One region of the Bradyrhizobium sp. UFLA05-109 genome, then DNA from elsewhere that is predicted to be linked to it. Evidence: riboswitches for the same ligand, from Rfam matches in the RefSeq annotation. Region 1 holds a riboswitch; the other holds the start of a gene.

Region 1 (4,893 bases):
CGCCGAGGGGCAGCGCGAAATCGATGGGCTCGCTGCCGCATGTCGCGGGCAAGCTGGTCGCGGGCAAGCCGGTCGTCATCGTCGCGTTCGGTTCGTCGTCGACGGCAGGCTTCGGTGCGAGCTCGCCTGATTTCAACTATCCGAACCGGCTTGCCGCGCAGCTCCGCCGGCAATATCCGACCGCCGACATCACCGTCATCAACGCCGGCGTCGGCGGCGAGGACGCGCCCGAGATGATGAAGCGCCTCCAGAAAGAGGTGATCGACGTGCATCCGGACCTCGTGATCTGGCAGGTCGGCACCAATGCGGTGCTGCGCAACCTCGATCCGGGCGACACCGCCAAGCTCGTCGAGGACGGCATCACGCGCATCCAGGCGGCTGGCGATGCCGACATCGTGCTGGTCGATCCGCAGTATTCGCCGCGCGTCACCGAGCGCCCCGAGAGCGCCGGCAAGATGGTGAAGCTGCTCGGCCGCGTCGCGGAACTCCGCCACGTCGGTATCTTCCCACGCTTCGAGGTGATGCGCGACTGGCACGAGAAGCAGGCCATTCCGGTCGAGAGTTTCGTGATCTCCGACGGCCTGCACATGAATGATTGGGGCTACGCGTGCTTCGCGCAGCTCCTCGGCGACGACATCATCCGTTCCGTTGGCCAGATCAAGCTCGGTGTCAACGTGCCTGCGGACGTGCGGACCTACCGGCCGATGTAGCTCCATTGTCGTAGGGTGGGTTAGCGAAGCGTAACCCACCACTTCTTTCGACGAGTGGAGAACTAAAGAGGTGGGTTACGCCCTCGGCTAACCCACCCTACGATTTCGAGTGCGTGGTTACGCCTTCTCCAGCGCCGCGGTGAGATCCTCGATCAGATCGTCGGCATGCTCGAGCCCTGCGGAGAAGCGGATAAAACCTTCGCTGATGCCGAGCGCGGCGCGGTCTTCCGGCTTCAGGCGCTGGTGCGTCGTGGTCGCCGGATGCGTCACCAGGCTCTTGGCATCGCCGAGATTGTTGGAAATCTTGGCGAGCTTCAAGGCATTGAGCACGCGGAAGGCGGCCTGCTTGCCGCCCTTGACCTCGAAGCCGACCAGCGTCGAGCCGCCGCGCATCTGCTTCTTCACGAGGGCCGCTTGTGGATGATCGGCGCGGCCGGGATAGACCAGCCGCGAAATCTTCGGATGGCTCGCGAGCACTTCGGCAACGCGGGCCGCGGTGTCGGTCTGCGCACGCACGCGCACGCCGAGCGTCTCCAGCCCCTTGAGCAGGACCCAGGCGTTGAATGGCGAGATCGACGGCCCGGTCTGGCGCATGAAATTATGGACGTGCTCGGCGATGAACGCTTCCGAAGACAGGATGACGCCGCCGAGGCACCGGCCCTGGCCGTCGATGTGCTTGGTCGCGGAGTAGACGACGACGTCGGCACCGAGTGCCAGCGGGCTCTGCCAGATCGGCGTCGCGAACACATTGTCGACGACGAGTCGCGCGCCGCCCTTGTGGGCGATCTCGGCAATGGCGGGAATGTCGAGCACGTCGAGCGTCGGATTGGTCGGGCTCTCCAGGAAGAACGTCTTGGTGTTCGGCTTGACCGCGCGCTGCCACTGGTCGAGATCGAGGCCATCGACCAGCGTGGTCTCGATGCCGTAGCGCGGCAACAGATCCTGCACCACGTAGAGACACGAGCCGAACAGCGCCTTTGATGCCACCAAGTGATCGCCGGCCTTCAAGGGCGCGAGGATCGCGGTCGTCACCGCGGCCATGCCGGTTGCTGCCGAGCGGGCGGCTTCGGCGCCTTCGAGCTCGATCATGCGCTGCTCGAACATCGCGATCGTCGGGTTGGAATAGCGCGAATAGATGAAGCCGGGATCCTCGCCCTTGAACCGCGCCTCGCATTCCTCGGCGCTTGCGTAGACGTAGCCCTGTGTGAGGAACAGCGCCTCGGACGTCTCGCCATATTGCGAGCGCAGGGTGCCGGAATGAACCAGCCGGGTTTCGGGACGGTAAGTAGCGGGCGACTTCGACATAGGTACCTCCGACATGACCATTGATGCGAAAATGGTCACAAAAAAACCGGCCTGGATATCTCCACTGGCCGGGATCACAGAGGTCCCCGGCCTGTTTAGCGATTTATTTAACGTGGCTGCAAGCCGGCCGGCTCAAATCACCACGGGATAAGTCATGCTCATATTCCGCCATGGCCTTTTCGTCAAGGCATGCATCGGATAGCGGTAAAAGGTTCGTTTTACGCATTTTTGGATGCGTTTTGACCCGAGATGAGGACCACCGGTTGACGTTCACGGTCGCCGCCGACGCCAATGGTATCCTGCCCGACCGCATGATCGCGGCGATGGCAGATGACGGGCTCATCCTGCCTGCTTACGACTTCGTCGAAAGCCAGATCCAGCCGGCGAGCCTCGATCTGCGCCTCGGTGATATCGCTTACCGTGTCCGCGCGAGCTTCCTGCCCGGGCCCGGCGCCACTGTCGCCGAACGCATCGACGAGCTGAAGCTGCATGAGTTCAGCCTCACCGACGGCGCGGTGCTGGAGACCAATTGCGTCTACATCGTGCCGCTGCTCGAGAGCCTCGCGCTGCCGCCGGAGATCGTCGCGGCCGCCAATCCGAAAAGCTCGACCGGGCGGCTCGACGTCTTCACCCGCGTGATCGCCGACGGCACCCGCCGTTTCGACATGATCGGTGCGGGCTATCACGGCCCGCTCTATGCCGAGATCAGCCCAAAAACGTTTCCGGTACTGGTGAGCGAGGGCTCGCGGCTCTCGCAGGTGCGCTTCCGCACCGGCGATGCCATCCTCAACATCGATCAGCTCGAGGCGCTTCATGCGACCGAGCGCCTCGTCGACATTGACGAGGCCGATCTCACCGGTGGTGTCGCCGTCTCCGTCGATCTCTCCGGCGAAAAGGGCGGCGGCTTCGTCGGTTATCGCGCCAAGCGCCACACCGGCGTCGTCGATGTCGATCGCCGTGCCGGCTACGCGGTCGAGGATTTCTGGGAGCCGATCTCGGCGCGTCCCGACGGCAGCCTCATCCTCGATCCCGGTGAGTTCTACATCCTCGCCTCCAAGGAAGCGGTGCAGGTTCCGCCGGACTATGCCGCGGAGATGGTGCCGTTCGATCCGCTGGTCGGCGAATTCCGCGTGCACTATGCTGGGTTCTTCGATCCCGGCTTCGGCTACGCCGGTGCGGGCGGGCAGGGGGCGCGCGCGGTGCTCGAGGTGCGCTCGCGCGAGGTGCCCTTCATCCTCGAGCACGGCCAGATCGTCGGCCGTCTCGTCTACGAAAAAATGTTGGCGCGCCCCGACGCCATGTACGGCCAGCGCATCGGCTCGAACTACCAGGCGCAGGGCCTGAAGCTCTCCAAGCACTTTCGGGTGTAGCCGCATTTCGTAGCCCGGATGGAACGCAGCGAAATCCGGGGCTTTCGCCAAGCAGGGTCCGGGATTACGCTTCGCTCCATCCGGACTGCTCCTCGGTGAAGGAGGGCGAAATGACAGATCAATCCGAACTCGACGCAAGAATCCTTGATGATGCCGCGGATGCGCTGATCTATTCGGATCGCGCGGGCACGATCGTTCGATGGAATCGCGCATCGAGCGCTCTGTTCGGCTTCTCGGCACAAGAAGCGCTCGGCCAGAACCTCGACCTGATCGTACCCGAGCATTTGCGCGCCGCGCATTGGAAGGGCTTTGAGAGTGCGACGTCGAGCGGCACGATGAAGCTTGCCGGCCGGCCCACGCTGACCCGCGCGCTGCACAAGAGCGGGCGCAAGCTCTATATCGAGATGACCTTTGCGCTGGTGCGCGATGTTGCTGGTGCCGTGCTTGGCGCCGTGGCTATGGCGCGCGACGCGACCGAGAGGGTCGCGCGCGAGCGCGCGGCCAAGGCCGCATCGCCGCCGCAAACTTCGTGATGCGGAATTGGACGAAGGAGCTGAGGCGCCCTGCATGAGCGTCCGGTTGCCTGTCACCGGGTGCGGTGACACACTCGATCAAAACAATGATCGGGAGCGAACATGGCCACCGCTTTGGACTCCGCGCAGGAAGCCCAGTGGAAACGCTGGCGTGCCATCGCCGATCTCTACCACGCTTATTTCACCGGCCTCATCCTCACCGTGGTGACGCGGCGCGGCACGGCGGATGCTGCTGAATTCGTCTTCCGTGTGTTTCGCCGCCAGCAGCAGGAGCGTTTCCTGCCAGGGCTCGACAAGCTCGGGCTGCGCCATCTGCCGCCGGCGGTCGCGGTCGCGCAATATCACTATCTCTCCAACTGGATCGGCGGCGTGCATGTCGAATACATGTATGAGAGCGATCGCAAGGCCTGGATCCGCTATCCGCCACCGCGCTGGATCTGGAAGGGCCCCGCGATCTGCGGCATTCCCGGCGAAGTGTCACGCGCGATGCTGCGTGGCTGGCACGTCAACAATGGCGTCGTGCTCGGCGACCTCAGGCTCGGCTTCGTCTGCACCAAGCAAAGCGTCGATGGCCAGGATGGGCTCGAAGGTTACTACTACGAATATGATGATCCCCTCGAACTCGCCCAGCGCCTGGTATTCGCGCGCCATCTCGAAGCACCACTGTTCGATGCGAACAGCGCGCCGGCACTGCCGGTCGCGAGCTGGCCAAAGCCGCGGCTGGAAAAAGCCTATCGTAATTACGCGATGGAATATGTCCGTACGGCCGCGCCCGTGATGGTGCAGTTGTTTGGTCCCGAGGATGCCGGATATTTGCTGCATCTGACGGGCAAGCTGATCGGCATGCAGAGTTTTGACGAGGCCGCGGCGGCGCTGGGGACGCGCCGCGGCGGCGCGAAGGAGTTTGCATCTTTCTTGAACGTGCTGCTCGCCGCGCAGGACGATGCGGCCGATCTTGCTGCGTCGGGAGGCACA
Region 2 (4,893 bases), on a different contig from region 1:
GACGCGATTGCCGTTGTTGCCGGAGATCATGATCGGATTGCCCTTGGCGTCGATGCCGGTGATGATGCCGACATGGCCGCCGCGGCGACCGCGCGACATGACCGCAATCGCGCCGACCTGCGGACCGGAGACACGCGTTCCGTAATGCGCGAACGAGTTCGCCATGTCGGAGCCGGTGCCCTGGTGGCCGGTGTGCTGGAGCACCATGTTCATGAAACGCGCACACCATAGGCTGCCGCGTCCGGTCGGATTGCCACCGAGATAGCGGCGCGCTTCCGAGACGAGGCCCGAGCCACTGCCAAAGCCGCCCGCCACGGCCGCGGCATTGGCGCTCTGATCATAGCTGGCCTGCGTATCCATGAAGCCGTTCGCCTGCAATTGCGCGGCGCCGCGCTCGAAGCGCGATGAGCCTGCGTGGCGATAGTGATGATGCCTGCCCGCATGGTGCGCGGCGTGATGCACGTGAGCGTGCCGCTCTGCGCTGTGACGATGAGACCGTGCCGATGCTGGAGAGATAGATGCGGCGAACGCCGCGGAGAAGAGAGCCAGCGCGATGACGTGACGCAGCCGGCCGAACGCAAACAACTCAAACATTCTTCATCCTTCGTTGACACCCCCAATCACCGTCGGCCGGTGCGGCGGCCGACATCCGCGGGTCGTATGAAAGTCGAGATGTGGCGAGAGCAAGGCACAATGCTGCATAGCAGAAATTCGCTTCAGGGAATTTATGCGATGATCCTGTGTCGATGCTGGTCTGATGCTGCCGCATTGCTGCCCACAGCATTAACTGCGATGCTTAACGCGACGGCTCAGAAAGAGGGAAACGGTTAATGCCCCACGCCACGACCAGGGACGATGTCCGCATCTATTTCGAGGAAGCGGGCCACGGCACACCAATCATCTTCCTGCACGAATTCGCGGCCGACTGCACCAATTGGGAGCCGCAGATGCGCTACTTCTCGCGCGGCCATCGCTGCATCAGCTATTCGGCGCGCGGCTATACGCCGTCGGACGTGCCCGCGTCGGCCGAGGTCTACACCTACAAGCACTTCTACACCGATGCACTCGCGGTGCTCGATCATCTTTCGATCGATCGCGCACATCTCGTCGGCCTCTCGATGGGCGCCTATTCCTCGCTCCAGATCGGCCTCAATGCGCCACAGCGCGCGCTATCGATGACGCTGGCCGGCGTCGGTTCAGGCTCGGAGCTCGACAATCTCGAAGCCTGGCGCCAGCAGTGCCGCGCCAACGCCGAGCAGTTCGAAACGCTCGGCTCCGTGGACGTTGCGAAAGCCACGCGCGAGGCGCCGAGCCGGATTCCCTTCCTGGTCAAGGACCCGCGCGGACACGCCGATTTCTATGCCGCACTCGCGCGGCACGATTCCAGGGGCTCGGCCAACACCATGCGCGGCTTCCAGGGCGGCCGCCCCTCGATCTACACGATGACAGATGCGATCAGAGCCGTCGCTACGCCCGCGCTGATTATCTGCGGCGACGAGGACGATCCCTGCATCGGGCCGAGCCTGTTCCTGAAGAAGCATCTGCCGGCGGCGGGACTTGCAATGTTCCCGAAGTCCGGCCACGTGCTCAATCTCGAAGAGCCCGCGCTGTTCAACGAAACGGTGGAGCGGTTCGTCGCGCTGGTGGAAGCCGGGCGTTGGCCAGTACGCGATCTGAGGTCGGTGGCTGCTAATTAGTTTGCTGTCGTTCCGGGGCGCTCGACGAGCGAACCCGGAATGACACCAGAGGTGTCACTTCCCGCCGCCGCGGCTCAGCAGAAATACGCCCTGCTCGCCGAACAGATTCCACACCCACCAGGGCAATCGCAGCCGCAGCGGACGGCCGTAGAGATCGAGCGCTTCGGCGCGCTCCATCTTCACGCCGATCTCGTCGCAGAGCTGGACGAAGTCCTTGATGGTGCAGAAATGGATGTTGGCGGTGTCGTACCAGGTCGCCGGCAGGTTCTCCGTGCGCGGCATGTGGCCGCCGATCAGGAGCTGCAAGCGCATCTTCCAGTAGCCGAAGTTCGGGAACGACACGATGGCGCGGTGGCCGATGCGCAGAAGATTTTCCAGCACCACCCTCGGCTGCCGCGTCGCCTGAAGCGTCTGCGACAGGATCACATAGTCGAAGGCGTCGTCGGGATAGTTGATGAGGTCGGTGTCGGCGTCGCCCTGCACCACCGCGAGCCCCTTGGCGACGCAGCGGTTGACACCCTCGCGCGACAGCTCGATGCCGCGGCCGTCGATGCCGCGGTTTTCCAGGAGTTGCAGCAGATCGCCGTCGCCACAGCCCACGTCGAGCACCTTCGAGCCGCGCTTGACCATCTCCGCAACCAGCAAATGATCGGCGCGAAACTGGCCGGATTGTTCGGTCGCAAGGCCACCGAGCGGCAGCACTTCCTGTACAGACATTTCAGCCGCCCTTGCCGTTGATGCCGCGCGCCTTGCCCGCGGATTGCAGGAAGGCGCGGGAGATATCGAAGAATTCGGGGACGTCGAGCAGGAAGGCGTCATGGCCGCGATCGGTTTCGATCTCGGCGAACGACACCCGCGCGCTCGACGCGTTGAGCGCGTGCACCAGCGCGCGCGATTCCGAGGTCGGGAACAGCCAGTCGCTGGTGAACGACACCACGCAGAAGCGCGTCTTGACGCCGGCAAACGCCTTCGCCAGCACGCCATCATGGTCGCCGGCGATGTCGAAATAGTCCATCGCGCGCGTCAGGTAGAGATAGCTGTTGGCATCGAACCGCTCGACGAAAGACGAGCCCTGGTAGCGCAGATAGCTCTCGACCTGGAAATCCGCATCGAACGAGAATGTCGGTAGCTCACGGTCCTGCATGCGCCGGCCGAATTTACGATGCAGCGCTGCGTCCGAAAGGTACGTGATGTGCGCAGCCATCCGTGCCACCGCGAGCCCGCGATGCGGATGGATGCCGTGATCGGTATAGCGCCCGTTGTGCCAGTCGGGATCGGCCATGACGGCCTGGCGGCCGAGCTCGTGGAAGGCGATGTTCTGCGCGGAGTGCCGCGTCGAGCAGGCGATCGCGAGCGCGGAGAACACGCGCTCAGGATAGGCCGCGGTCCATTGCAGCACCTGCATGCCGCCCATCGAGCCTCCGACCACCGCAAACAGCGTGTCGATGCCGAGGCGATCGATCAGCATCGCCTGCGCGCGCACCATGTCGGGGATGGTGATGATGGGAAAATCCAGGCCCCACACCTTGCCCGTCGCTGGATTGAGCGAGGCAGGTCCGGTCGAGCCCATGCAGCCGCCGATGACGTTGGCGCAGATGATGAAGTACTGGCCGGGGTCGAGCGGCCGGCCGGGCCCGACCAGGGTCTCCCACCATCCGGGCTTGCCGGTGACGGGGTGGACATTCGCGACATGCTGGTCGCCGGTCAGCGCATGGCAGATCAGCACGGCGTTGGAACGCTCGGCATTGAGCTCGCCATAAGTCTGATAGGCGATCTGGAACGGGCTGAGGTCGATGCCGCAATCGAGGGGCAACGGTTGCTCGGCGCCGAAATACGCAACCTGCGAACTCGGATGATCCGCCTCATGCGAGCGCTCTTCGGCGATCGCGGGGCTCGGTACTGACGTGACGCCAACCATCTGACCATCGACCTCGTTGGCGGCGGCCCTCAAGCCACCGCTGACATCAGGCCATGAAAAACCCGGCCTGAACGATAGGTTCGGCCGGGATCGGATGCGTCCCCGGCCTGTTTAGCGAGTTTTTTAACGTGGCTGCAAGCCGGCCGGCTCAAATGACCACGGAACAAGCAAAAACTAGTTGCTGGAGCGCTTTTCGTCAAGCCGAGGCACCGATTAACCAAAGGGGGCCTTGCGAAGTCAGGCGAAAGAACCGTGATTTCTCTTTGCTTTCGGCGCCCATCCTGCCTAATCAGTCCCTTTGATGCAGCAGGTCCGCCTCGGCCGATCCGCTTTTGAAAACCTCTCAACAGCCCCTGGCAGATATGTCCCAACGTCCGCCCGCGCCACCATCGCTCCAGGAATTGCGCAAGGAGATCGATGCGATCGACGAGGAAGTGCATCGCCTCTTGATGCAGCGCGGCGACATCATCGACCGCCTGATCCAGGCGAAGCAAACGCAGGAGGTCGGCTCGGCTTTCCGGCCGGCGCGCGAGGCCAGCATGATGCGCCGCCTCGTCGAGCGCCATCGCGGCATCCTGCCGCTCGACACCATCGAGAGCATCTGGCGCGTCATCATCTCGACCTTCACTTATGTACAGGCGCCGTTCTCGGTGCATGCCGACGTCTCGGTCGGCGAGTCCGCGATGCGGGATTCGGCGCGATTCCATTTCGGCTTCACCACACCCTATGTGCCGCATTTCAGCGCGCAGGCCGCCGTCGAGGCGCTGGCGAAATCGAAGGGTGATTTGGCTCTGGTCTCGGCGATCTCGAGCCGCACGCCATGGTGGAGCGAACTCGAGGCCGAGGGCGCGCCAAAAATCATCGCGCGGCTGCCGTTCCTCGAGCGCGCCGACCATCCGGCTGCGCTGCCCGTCTTCGTGATCTCGCGGGTCGCCGACGACGCCATGGTCACGGAGGTCCAGACCTGGAGCGTGCGCGTGTCCGGCTGGAACGCCGACACCGCGAGGGCGCTGGCGCCGCTCGCTGACATCGTCGCGGTGCCCGATACCGCCTTCGACGGCGCTGCGCTGCTGGTGTCGGAGACCGGCATCGGCTTCGAGAAGATCAAAATGGCCCTGATCCGGGCCGGCGCCTCGGTCCGCTCGTCGGCTCTCGTCGGCGGCCACGCAACGCGCTATACGGTGCCTCCGAACGGGTCGGCCAAATCCGATGTGAAGGCTTGAGCCGCCCCGCATCCTTTCCGGAGTAGACGATGTCCCGCCCCGTGCCGAATCCCGG

Evidence for each region. A riboswitch is a leader RNA that binds a small molecule or an ion and turns the genes downstream of it on or off. The one in region 1 is predicted to bind S-adenosylmethionine.
Region 2: linked by a shared signal. The riboswitch ahead of metX (homoserine O-acetyltransferase MetX) and the one ahead of Q3C01_RS27900 (O-succinylhomoserine sulfhydrylase) in region 1 are both predicted to bind S-adenosylmethionine.

What each region holds. Positions count from the first base shown of each region.
Region 1 covers NZ_JBBIAR010000042.1:77,103-81,995, forward strand. The annotation lists gene Q3C01_RS27895 (SGNH/GDSL hydrolase family protein) at 1-710, shown strand, start outside; gene Q3C01_RS27900 (O-succinylhomoserine sulfhydrylase) at 828-2,015, opposite strand; SAM riboswitch at 2,090-2,169, opposite strand; gene Q3C01_RS27905 (2'-deoxycytidine 5'-triphosphate deaminase) at 2,279-3,385, shown strand; gene Q3C01_RS27910 (PAS domain-containing protein) at 3,496-3,918, shown strand; partial or broken gene Q3C01_RS27915 (hypothetical protein) at 4,021-4,893, shown strand, end outside.
Region 2 covers NZ_JBBIAR010000004.1:53,274-58,166, forward strand. The annotation lists gene Q3C01_RS03685 (TIGR02594 family protein) at 1-594, opposite strand, end outside; gene Q3C01_RS03690 (alpha/beta fold hydrolase) at 831-1,697, shown strand; gene metW (methionine biosynthesis protein MetW) at 1,752-2,414, opposite strand; gene metX (homoserine O-acetyltransferase MetX) at 2,416-3,615, opposite strand; SAM riboswitch at 3,706-3,785, opposite strand; gene Q3C01_RS03705 (chorismate mutase) at 3,978-4,838, shown strand; gene hisC (histidinol-phosphate transaminase) at 4,868-4,893, shown strand, end outside.